DNA from 2 places in the Mesorhizobium sp. M0159 genome. Region 1 is predicted to be linked to the other one. Evidence: predicted binding sites of a transcription regulator. Region 1 holds the regulator's gene; the other holds the start of a gene.

Evidence for each region. The regulator PhoB, encoded in region 1, activates phosphate uptake and scavenging genes when phosphate is short. The targets are predictions, from matches to a motif close to TGTCATNNANCTGTCAT.
Region 2: a site for PhoB is predicted at 2,945-2,961, ahead of NKJ32_RS01525 (YdcH family protein). Genes of this name have one in related genera too.

What each region holds. Positions count from the first base shown of each region.
Region 1 covers NZ_JAMYTF010000054.1:14,884-19,447, reverse strand. The annotation lists gene pstB (phosphate ABC transporter ATP-binding protein PstB) at 1-258, shown strand, start outside; gene phoU (phosphate signaling complex protein PhoU) at 291-998, shown strand; gene phoB (phosphate regulon transcriptional regulator PhoB) at 1,015-1,704, shown strand; gene NKJ32_RS30270 (ROK family protein) at 1,714-2,958, opposite strand; gene xylF (D-xylose ABC transporter substrate-binding protein) at 3,245-4,285, shown strand; gene NKJ32_RS30260 (sugar ABC transporter permease) at 4,428-4,564, shown strand, end outside.
Region 2 covers NZ_JAMYTF010000001.1:307,685-312,248, reverse strand. The annotation lists gene NKJ32_RS01540 (phosphoglycerate kinase) at 1-221, opposite strand, end outside; gene NKJ32_RS01535 (lytic transglycosylase domain-containing protein) at 382-1,236, opposite strand; gene ispG (flavodoxin-dependent (E)-4-hydroxy-3-methylbut-2-enyl-diphosphate synthase) at 1,241-2,494, opposite strand; gene NKJ32_RS01525 (YdcH family protein) at 2,695-2,874, opposite strand; gene NKJ32_RS01520 (YdcH family protein) at 3,114-3,317, shown strand; gene NKJ32_RS01515 (IclR family transcriptional regulator) at 3,352-4,155, opposite strand; gene NKJ32_RS01510 (transporter substrate-binding protein) at 4,284-4,564, shown strand, end outside.

The DNA.
Region 1 (4,564 bases):
GAAGTCATTCTGCTCGACGAACCGGCTTCGGCCCTCGACCCGCTGTCGACTGCCAAGATCGAGGAACTGATCGACGAATTGCAAGCCGACTACACGATCGTCATCGTCACCCACAACATGCAGCAGGCGGCGCGCGTGTCGCGCCAGACCGCCTTCATGTATCTGGGTGAACTGGTCGAGTTCGACCGGACCGAGAAGATCTTCACGTCGCCCCGCGAGAAGCGCACGCAGGACTACATCACTGGCCGCTTCGGCTGAGCCGTTCCGATCATGCATATGAGGACAGGACCATGGGCGAACACACAGTCGCTTCTTTCGACGAGGATCTCGAGCAGATCAGCAAGCTGATCCGCGACATGGCCGACCTCGCCGGTTCGATGGTCGGCGGGGCGACCAAGGCCCTGTTGAATTCCGACAACGTGCTGGCGCAACGCGTCGTTTCCGACGACGCCATCATGGATGCGCGTCAACGCGAACTGGACGACCGCGCCATAACCCTGATCGCCAAACGCCAGCCGATGGCCCACGATCTTCGCCATGTGGTCGGAGCGATCCGCATGGCGGGCGACCTCGAACGCATCGGCGATCTTGCCAAGAATATCGCCAAGCGCGTGAGTGCGGTCGGCCTCAGCGCCACGCCGCGGGACCTGTCGCATTCCATCGACGCGATGGCGCAGCTGGTTCTCATCCAGGTGCAGGGTGTCATCGAGGAATATGCTGCAGGCGATGCGGCCGCGTTGGCCAAGCTGCGTGCCGCCGACGAGCGCATCGACGTCAAATACACGTCCGTGTTCCGCGAGCTCTTGACCTACATGATGGAAGATCCGCGCAACATCACCGCTTGCACGCACCTGCTGTTCTGCGCCAAGAATCTGGAGCGGATCGGCGACCATGTCACCAACATCGCCGAAAATGCGTATTATGTGCTGACCGGCGAGCAATTGCCGGTCAATCGTCCGAAGCAGGACGAAACGACAATGTCCGCACCGGTGACATGATGGGGGTGCCCAGCCGATGATCGCACCACGCATAATGGTGGTGGAGGACGAGGAGCCGTTGGGTGTGCTGCTCCGCTACAATCTCGAATCCGAAGGCTACCAGGTCGAGGTGGTGACACGCGGCGACGAAGCCGAGATCCGTTTGCAGGAGAATGTGCCCGACCTTTTGGTGCTCGACTGGATGATACCAGCGGTTTCCGGCATCGAGCTCTGTCGTCGGTTGCGGGTGCGCCCCGAAACCGAGCGGCTGCCGATCATCATGCTGACCGCGCGCGGCGAGGAGAGCGACCGGGTGCGCGGTCTTTCGACCGGCGCCGACGACTATCTGGTCAAACCGTTTTCGACACCGGAATTCATGGCCAGGGTCAAGGCGCTGCTGCGGCGCGCCAAGCCGGAAGTGCTGTCCAGCGTGCTGAAGGTAGGCGACATCGTGCTCGATCGCGAATCGCACAGGGTCTATCGCAAGAAGAGCGAAATCAGGCTCGGGCCGACCGAATTCCGGCTGCTCGAGTTCATGATGCGGCATCCGGGCCGTGTCTTCTCGCGCAGCCAGTTACTCGATAATGTCTGGGGCGAGACAATCTACATCGACGAACGCACCGTCGACGTGCATGTCGGGCGGCTGCGCAAAGCCGTCAACAACGGCCGGATGCCGGATGTCATCCGCACCATCCGCGGTGCCGGCTATGCGATCAGGGAAGATTGACCCGCCTGGTCAGGCTACGTTCTTTCTGACGCTGGGCCTCATTTGCGCGCCCGGCGCGAAAATCTCCTGGTCGACGAAGCTTAACGCCCGCATCGCGCAGCCTTCGCGGATCAGCGGCAATTCGTTCGGCTCTGTATCGAAGGAGATCGAGCCTGAATGCTGGCCGCCGGCGGTCTGGGCGATTGCCTTCCGCATGGCCGGCTCGATCAGATCGAAGGCGGCGGCACTGGCGCCGACCATCGCGACCGGTGCCGGATCGATCAGCGCGAACAGCGAGCCGAGACCGAAACCCAGCGCTTCGCCGGCCTTGCGGTAGGCCTCGCGTTCCGGCCCATCTTTCTCGCGCGCCCGGGCCGCCAGTGCTCGCATGTCGGCGTCGCTGACGTCGGCGACCGGCTCGCTGTCTTCGCTCATCTGCCTGGCGTTGCGCCAGATGGCGTAGTTGCCGGCATAGGCCTCGATGCAGCCGCGCCGCCCGCAACGGCAGAGCGCGCCGCCCGGACGATGGATCATGTGGCCAAATTCGCCGCCCGAGGAATGCGTCCCGGTGAACAGTTCGCCCTTCAGCACCAGCCCCATGCCGATGCCATGCGAAAGCAGGATGGCGATGAAGTCGTCGCGATAGCGATCCGGATTGCGCCAGCGCAAAGCCACCGCCATCATGTTGCAGTCGTTCTCCACCGTTGCCGGGATGCCGAATTCGTCCTCCAGCATGTCGGCAAAGGCGATGTCGGTCTGCGGCGTGATCGGCGACCACAGCATGGCGCGTGCAGGGGAGTCGGTAATGCCCTGAATCGCCAGGGCGATGCGGGCGACACTGCGGACGTCAAGGTCTGGATCCTGCAGCCGGCGCCGGACGATGGTCATGCATTCACGGATCAGCTCGTCGCGCGGCATGGTCAGCGTGTCCAGCCGGCGCTGTTCCTCGGCGACCACCTGTCCCGTATAGTCGATAATAGCGGCCGACAGGAAATTCAGCGACAACACCACGGTCAACACCGCCGCCGCTTCCGGGTTGAGGGCGAGGCCGACCTGCGGACGACCGCGTTTCAACGAAACGGGCTCACTTGCCTTGCTCTCGGCGAGGATGCCTTCCCGTATCAGGTCAGAAGAGATCGCCGATATGGTCGAATGACTGAGGCCGGTGGTAGCTGCGATCTCAGTACGCGATGGCTGGCCGGCCCGGCGCACCGCCGAGATCACCATCGCCCGGTTGCGCCGGCGCAAATCGTCATGGCGGATTCCGACCGACATTGTTTTGCTTTCCTCCCGGTTGCCGCGGCCGCTCATGAACCGGAAGCCGTCGGTAATGTCCGACAAATAGTGTCGGACGCAGGCAAATAGTGTCAGATGCAGGTGGCGCTGTCATCGTTTATTCCGACGCTCGAAAAAACTCGCAGAGTCATCAAAATCCATCAGAATCGATGTTGACAGCAGCCGGAGATCGGGCCAGTATTTTTTCGAGGCTCGAAAAAATTAGAGCTTCTAAGCTGGTCTTTGAGCCAATTGGTCACGCCGTACGCGGCGCAGGGAGGATATGATGAAGAAATTCACGACCGCCATTCTGGCGGGTGTCGCCATGACGCTGGCGCTGGCGTCGGTGGCGCAGGCTAAAGACAAGGTCATCGGCGTTTCCTGGTCGAACTTCCAGGAAGAGCGCTGGAAGACCGACGAGGCCGCAATGAAGGCGGCCATTGAGGCCGCAGGCGACAAGTATATTTCCGCCGACGCACAGTCCAACCCCGGCAAGCAGCTCACCGACGTCGAGAGCCTGATCTCGCAGGGCGCCAGCGCACTGATCATCCTGGCGCAGGACGCCTCGGCCATCGGGCCGGCCGTGCAGAAGGCACTGGACGAAGGCATCCCGGTCGTCGGCTATGACCGGCTGATCGAGAACAAGGACGTGTTCTATCTGACCTTCGACAACAAGGAAGTCGGCCGCATGCAGGCCCGCGAAGTCTTCAAGGTGAAGCCGGAAGGCAACTACGTCTTCATCAAGGGTTCGGGTTCCGATCCGAATGCCGATTTCCTGTTTGCCGGTTCGATGGAGGTGCTGAAGGAGGCCATTGACGGCGGCAAGATCAAGAATGTCGGCGAGGCCTATACGGACGGCTGGCTGCCGGCCAACGCTCAGAAGAACATGGAACAGTTCCTGACCGCCAACGACAACAAGGTCGATGCCGTGGTCGCCGCTAATGACGGCACTGCCGGCGGCGTCGTCGCCGCGCTGACGGCGCAAGGGCTGGCCGGATCGGTTCCGGTTTCGGGCCAGGACGGCGACCACGCCGCGCTGAACCGCATCGCGCTCGGCACACAGACCGTGTCGGTGTGGAAGGATGCGCGCGAGCTCGGCAAGAATGCCGCCGAGATCGCCTCGCAACTGGCCGACGGCAAGCAGATGACCGACATTGCCGGCGTGAAGGATTTCACCACGCCCGGCGGCAATACCGTCAAGTCGCTGTTCCTGACCCCGGTCGCCATCACCAAGGACAACCTCAACGTCGTCATCGACGCCGGCTGGATCAAGAAAGAAGAGGTCTGCGCCGGGGTGACGGCTGGCACTGTTGCAGTCTGCAACTGAGCCGACGTTTCCGAAAAGTCCGAACGCCGCGGCCGCTCGCCGCGGCGTTTTTCCAACAAGAGTTGTTTTTCCGCTTCCGGCGGATAACTTCTAGGCTGCTTCCGGCATCCGCGGCAGACGGCAACCCGGCGGGAGAAACATCATGACCGACACGACGTCCAACACGCCGGTCGACAGCACGACAGACCGGGCACGGGAATCCGAACTCGGCATTGTTGCCCGATTTCTCAAGGCAACCGAACTCGACACGCGCATGCTCGGCATGGTCGGCGCGCTGCT
Region 2 (4,564 bases), on a different contig from region 1:
GAGAATTCCGCCGCCGGTCCATCCTTGGGCCGGCCGAAATGGGCAAGCAGGATGACCTTGGCGCCCTTGCCGGAGAGCTCGGCGATGGTCGGCGCAATGCGCTCGATGCGGGTGGCGTCGGTGACCTTGCCCTCGGTGACGGGAACGTTGAGGTCGACACGCACCAGCACACGCTTGCCGCTGATATTGCCGATGTCGTCCAGTGTCTTGAAGCCGGCCATGCTGATCCCTTTCGCGAAAAATCGCGGGGACCTTACCCCGCATCGACGACGATGCAAGACCTGGCTAACGGTTCGCCGAAAATATGATTCACGTGTCGAGGACGAAGTGCCCACGGGGAGCAAGATGGCAGCAATGGCGCGAAACGCACCGACATATGGCTTACCGATTGCGCACCACGATGCATGCGCCGCCCACGCTTTGCAGCTTGTCGCAGATCGTGTCGGCCTTGGCTCTGCTATCGGCGCCGATCCGCACGGCATAGATGCCGCGCCTACCGATCGGGGTACGTACCCGGCTGACCACCGGATCGTGGCCGGCAAGCAGTGCCGGGAACCGGCTTTTCACTCTCAGCCACTGGTTGAGCGCCGCGGCGCGGCGGAAATTGCCGGCCACCTGCACCCCCCACGGCTTGATGTTGATCGACGACATCGGCACGGTTCTGGACATGATCACCGGCAGCTCGCGGCAAGCGGCAGCGAAACTCGCCTTCTTGTCGAGCGGCCGGATGACGCCGGCGTAGGCGGTATTGGTGAAGTTGTCGGCCGGCTCGCCCATGACGTCCAGAACGTAGCTTTCGGTCTCCATCGGCAAGAAGCCGCCGGAATTCAGCCAGCGCGACACCCGGGTCTCGCCAGCGTTGTAGGCGGCTGCGGCGAGGCCCAGATTGCCGAAACCGGATTTCATTTCGGCGAGGTACTTTGCCGAGGCCGGGATCGCCTGTTCGATGTCGAAGGAATTGGCGAGCCCGCGCATCCTGGCGGTGCCCGGCATGAACTGGGCAATGCCTTCGGCGCCGACCGGGCTGACCGCATTGGGATCGAAACGGCTTTCCTTCCAGATCAGCCGGGCAAAGAAATCCCTGGGCAGCCCGTTCCGGTCGGCATGGGCCTCGATCAGGTTGCAAACCTGGTCGATCAGCTTCTTTTTGGCGGGCCGTGGTGGATCGGCCTGAACGGCTGTCGCCCAGATCAGCCCGCAAATGAGAACCAGCGCCGCGCCGAGCAAACGCCGCATTCAACTACTCCGCCGCGGCTTTGTCGTGCTGCCCGAACCGCCGTTCGATATAGTCGGCGACCATCTTCTCGAAATCCGCGGCAATCGATGGGCCGCGCAGCGTCGCCGCCTTCTTGCCGTCGACGAATACCGGGGCGGTCGGCATCTCGCCGGTGCCGGGCAGCGAAATGCCGATATCGGCATGTTTGGATTCGCCCGGACCGTTGACGATGCAACCCATCACCGCGACCTTGAGGTTCTCGACGCCGGGATATTGTTCACGCCACACCGGCATGTTCTTGCGCAGGTCGGCCTGGATGTTCTGGGCAAGCTCCTGGAACACGGTCGAGGTCGTGCGGCCGCAACCAGGGCAGGCGGCGACGATCGGCACGAACTGCCTGAAGCCCATGGTCTGCAACAGCTCCTGCGACACCTGCACCTCGCGCGTGCGGTCGCCGTTCGGCTCCGGCGTCAGCGAGATGCGGATGGTGTCGCCGATGCCTTGCTGGAGCAGGATGCCCATGGCAGCGGACGAGGCGACGATGCCTTTCGAGCCCATGCCGGCCTCCGTCAGGCCGAGGTGCAGCGCATGGTCGGATCGGGTGGCAAGCTCGGTGTAGACGGCGATCAGATCCTGCACGCCGCTGACCTTGGCCGACAGGATGATTTTCTCGCGCGCAAGGCCGATCTCTTCGGCCATTTCGGCCGACAGGATCGCCGATTGCACGATTGCCTCGCGCGTCACTTCCTGCGCGGTCAGCGGAAAGCCTTGGGCCTGGTTGTCATCCATCAGCCGGGTCAGCAGCTCCTGGTCGAGCGAACCCCAGTTGACGCCGATGCGCACCGGCTTGTCGTATCGGATCGCCATCTCGACGATTGCCGCGAACTGCCGGTCCTTCTTGTCCTTGAAACCGACATTGCCGGGGTTGATGCGGTACTTGGCCAAGGCCGCGGCGCAGGCCGGATGATCGGCCAGGAGCTTGTGGCCGATATAATGGAAATCGCCGACCAGCGGCACGTCGATGCCGAGCCGCTCCAGTCGCTCGCGGATGGCCGGTACGGCGGCAGCGCTTTCGTCGCGATCGACCGTTATGCGCACGATCTCGGAGCCGGCGCGATGCAGGGCCGCCACTTGCGCGACCGTCTGGTCGACATCGGCCGTGTCGGTGTTGGTCATCGACTGGACGACGACTGGGGCGCCGCCGCCGACCATCACGCCGCCGACGTCGACACCGACCGACCTGCGGCGCGGGAAGGGTGAGGAAAAATATCCGGTCATGCCGGCTGCCTTTAATCTTGAAGGTCCGGGCATGAGGTGGAGGAGCAAAGATGGCTTGTCAATGGCGACTGGCGCGCAGGCCCAGCAAATCGGAAACAACAAGACGGCAGCTTGCCGCAAATCCGCGAGCGTTTCCGGCAGCATAGCGATGCCACCGGAAAGATCGCGCGCCGGGCGGCGCTTCTAGTCCTGGAAGGGCTTCAGTGGGTCGTCGGTTTCGCCTTCAGTTTTTCAATCTCGTCCTTGAGCGCCAGCTTGCGCCGCTTGAGATTCACGATTTCGAGGTCGTCTACCGACGGATGGGTCATCGCATCGTCGATTTCCCGTTCGATGTCGCCGTGTTTCCGCTGCAGCTCATCAAGATGGGATGCAAGAGACATGATTGGTTCTCCCGTTCATGATTTCCTCGGATTGCAGCCGTCATGGCACGTCCACCGCAGGCTCGCTTCTGTGACGGCATAATGACAGTGTGCCACCATCGCGCACCGATGTCGAATGCTGCGTGGTAGCATTCCACGCCAATATGAAATGTGATATGGGCTGCGCGCCGGTGCAAGAAGACCCGGTCCCGCCCAATCAGGCCCATAGTTTGGGCGCCGCAGACGTGCAGACGGTAAAAATGTCCGATCAGGAACAGGCAGATATCCGCCTCGAATATTCCCGGCTGAAGCAGGAACACGCCGATTTCGACGCGGCAATCAATGCGATGATTGCCATGAATTGCGACCCGCTGCAGATCCAGCGCATGAAGAAAAAGAAGCTCTTCCTTAAGGACAGGCTGATGGCGCTGGAAGACAAGATCATTCCAGACATTATCGCTTGAACGGACGCCGGCGCTGGCCTGCTGGAAAGGCGGCCTATGCCGCGATCGAAAGCCGCGCGGCGCGCTCGAGCAACAGCTCTATCAGGTCATCGGTCTTTTCGGTCGAGGTATCGATGGGAACCACCAGGCACATCGTCGCCTCGACCCTGCCCGGCGCTGAAAAGACCGGCGCGGCCAGACATTTCGTGTAGGCATCGACAAGGCCGGAGGTGACGCAGTAGCCGGCCGACTTGGCGACGGCGATGTCGTCTATGAAATCGTCGAGCTGCAATCTGCGGCCGTCCGGCAGCACGAGATCGTCCTCGGAGACCATATCCTCAATCGCTGCCCTGTCGAAGCCGGCGAGGAGCAGTCGCCCGGAAGCTGTCCAGGGGAGCGGTATTTGCAGACCGGTCGCCGAGCTGATCCGGAATGGCCTCGTTCCCGGGCTTGAATGGACGATGGTGTAGCGGCCGCTTTGCAGCATGCACAACTCCGAGGTCTCGCCGGTCTCGCGTGACAGATGGTCGACTTCCTGGCGCCCTCGCCTGAGCAGGTCGTTGCCCCGCACATAGTCCATTCCGTAGAGGTAGAGCTTCTTTCCGAAATAGACCCGATTGCCGTCCCCGGCCATTTCCAGCAGGCCTGCGTCGACCAGCGAGCGCACCAGCGTATAGGTCGTCGACCGCGGTGCATTCACCCCTCTGGCAAGGTCGCCAATGCCGATCGCACGCTGGGTCGTGTGGAGAAACTCCAGAATCTGGAGGACCCGGTTGAGGCCCTTCTCCCGAGAACCCGAGTTCTTGTCTTCGTCCAGACCGGCGTCCGGTCGAGCGGCCAAGGCATTGCCATCTTGCATTATCGATTCCTGATGTTAATCTGTCTTGTACAGAGTACAGGCGTCTCTTGTAAGGGACAATGACGTCAGTTGCAACCGATGCCTGTACTGCTGATCCAAAGGGGAACACAACACGAAAGGAGGTCGCCGTGAACGACACATCCAAAAGGCGTGAATTTCTGAAACTGGGAATGGCCGGGCTTGCAACGGCCGGAGTGATGAGCGCCGCTACCGCGGTCGACGTTCAGAAAGCGGCGGCCCAGGCAGCGCCGGACAGCCTGCTGCGCACCGTCCTCGAGCGCGGCAAGGTAATCGTCGGCACCGGCAGTACCAATGCGCCCTGGCATTTCGAGAACGACGCCGGCGAACTGGTGGGCATGGACATCACCATGGGTCGCATTCTCGCCAAGGGGCTTTTCGACGATCCGAC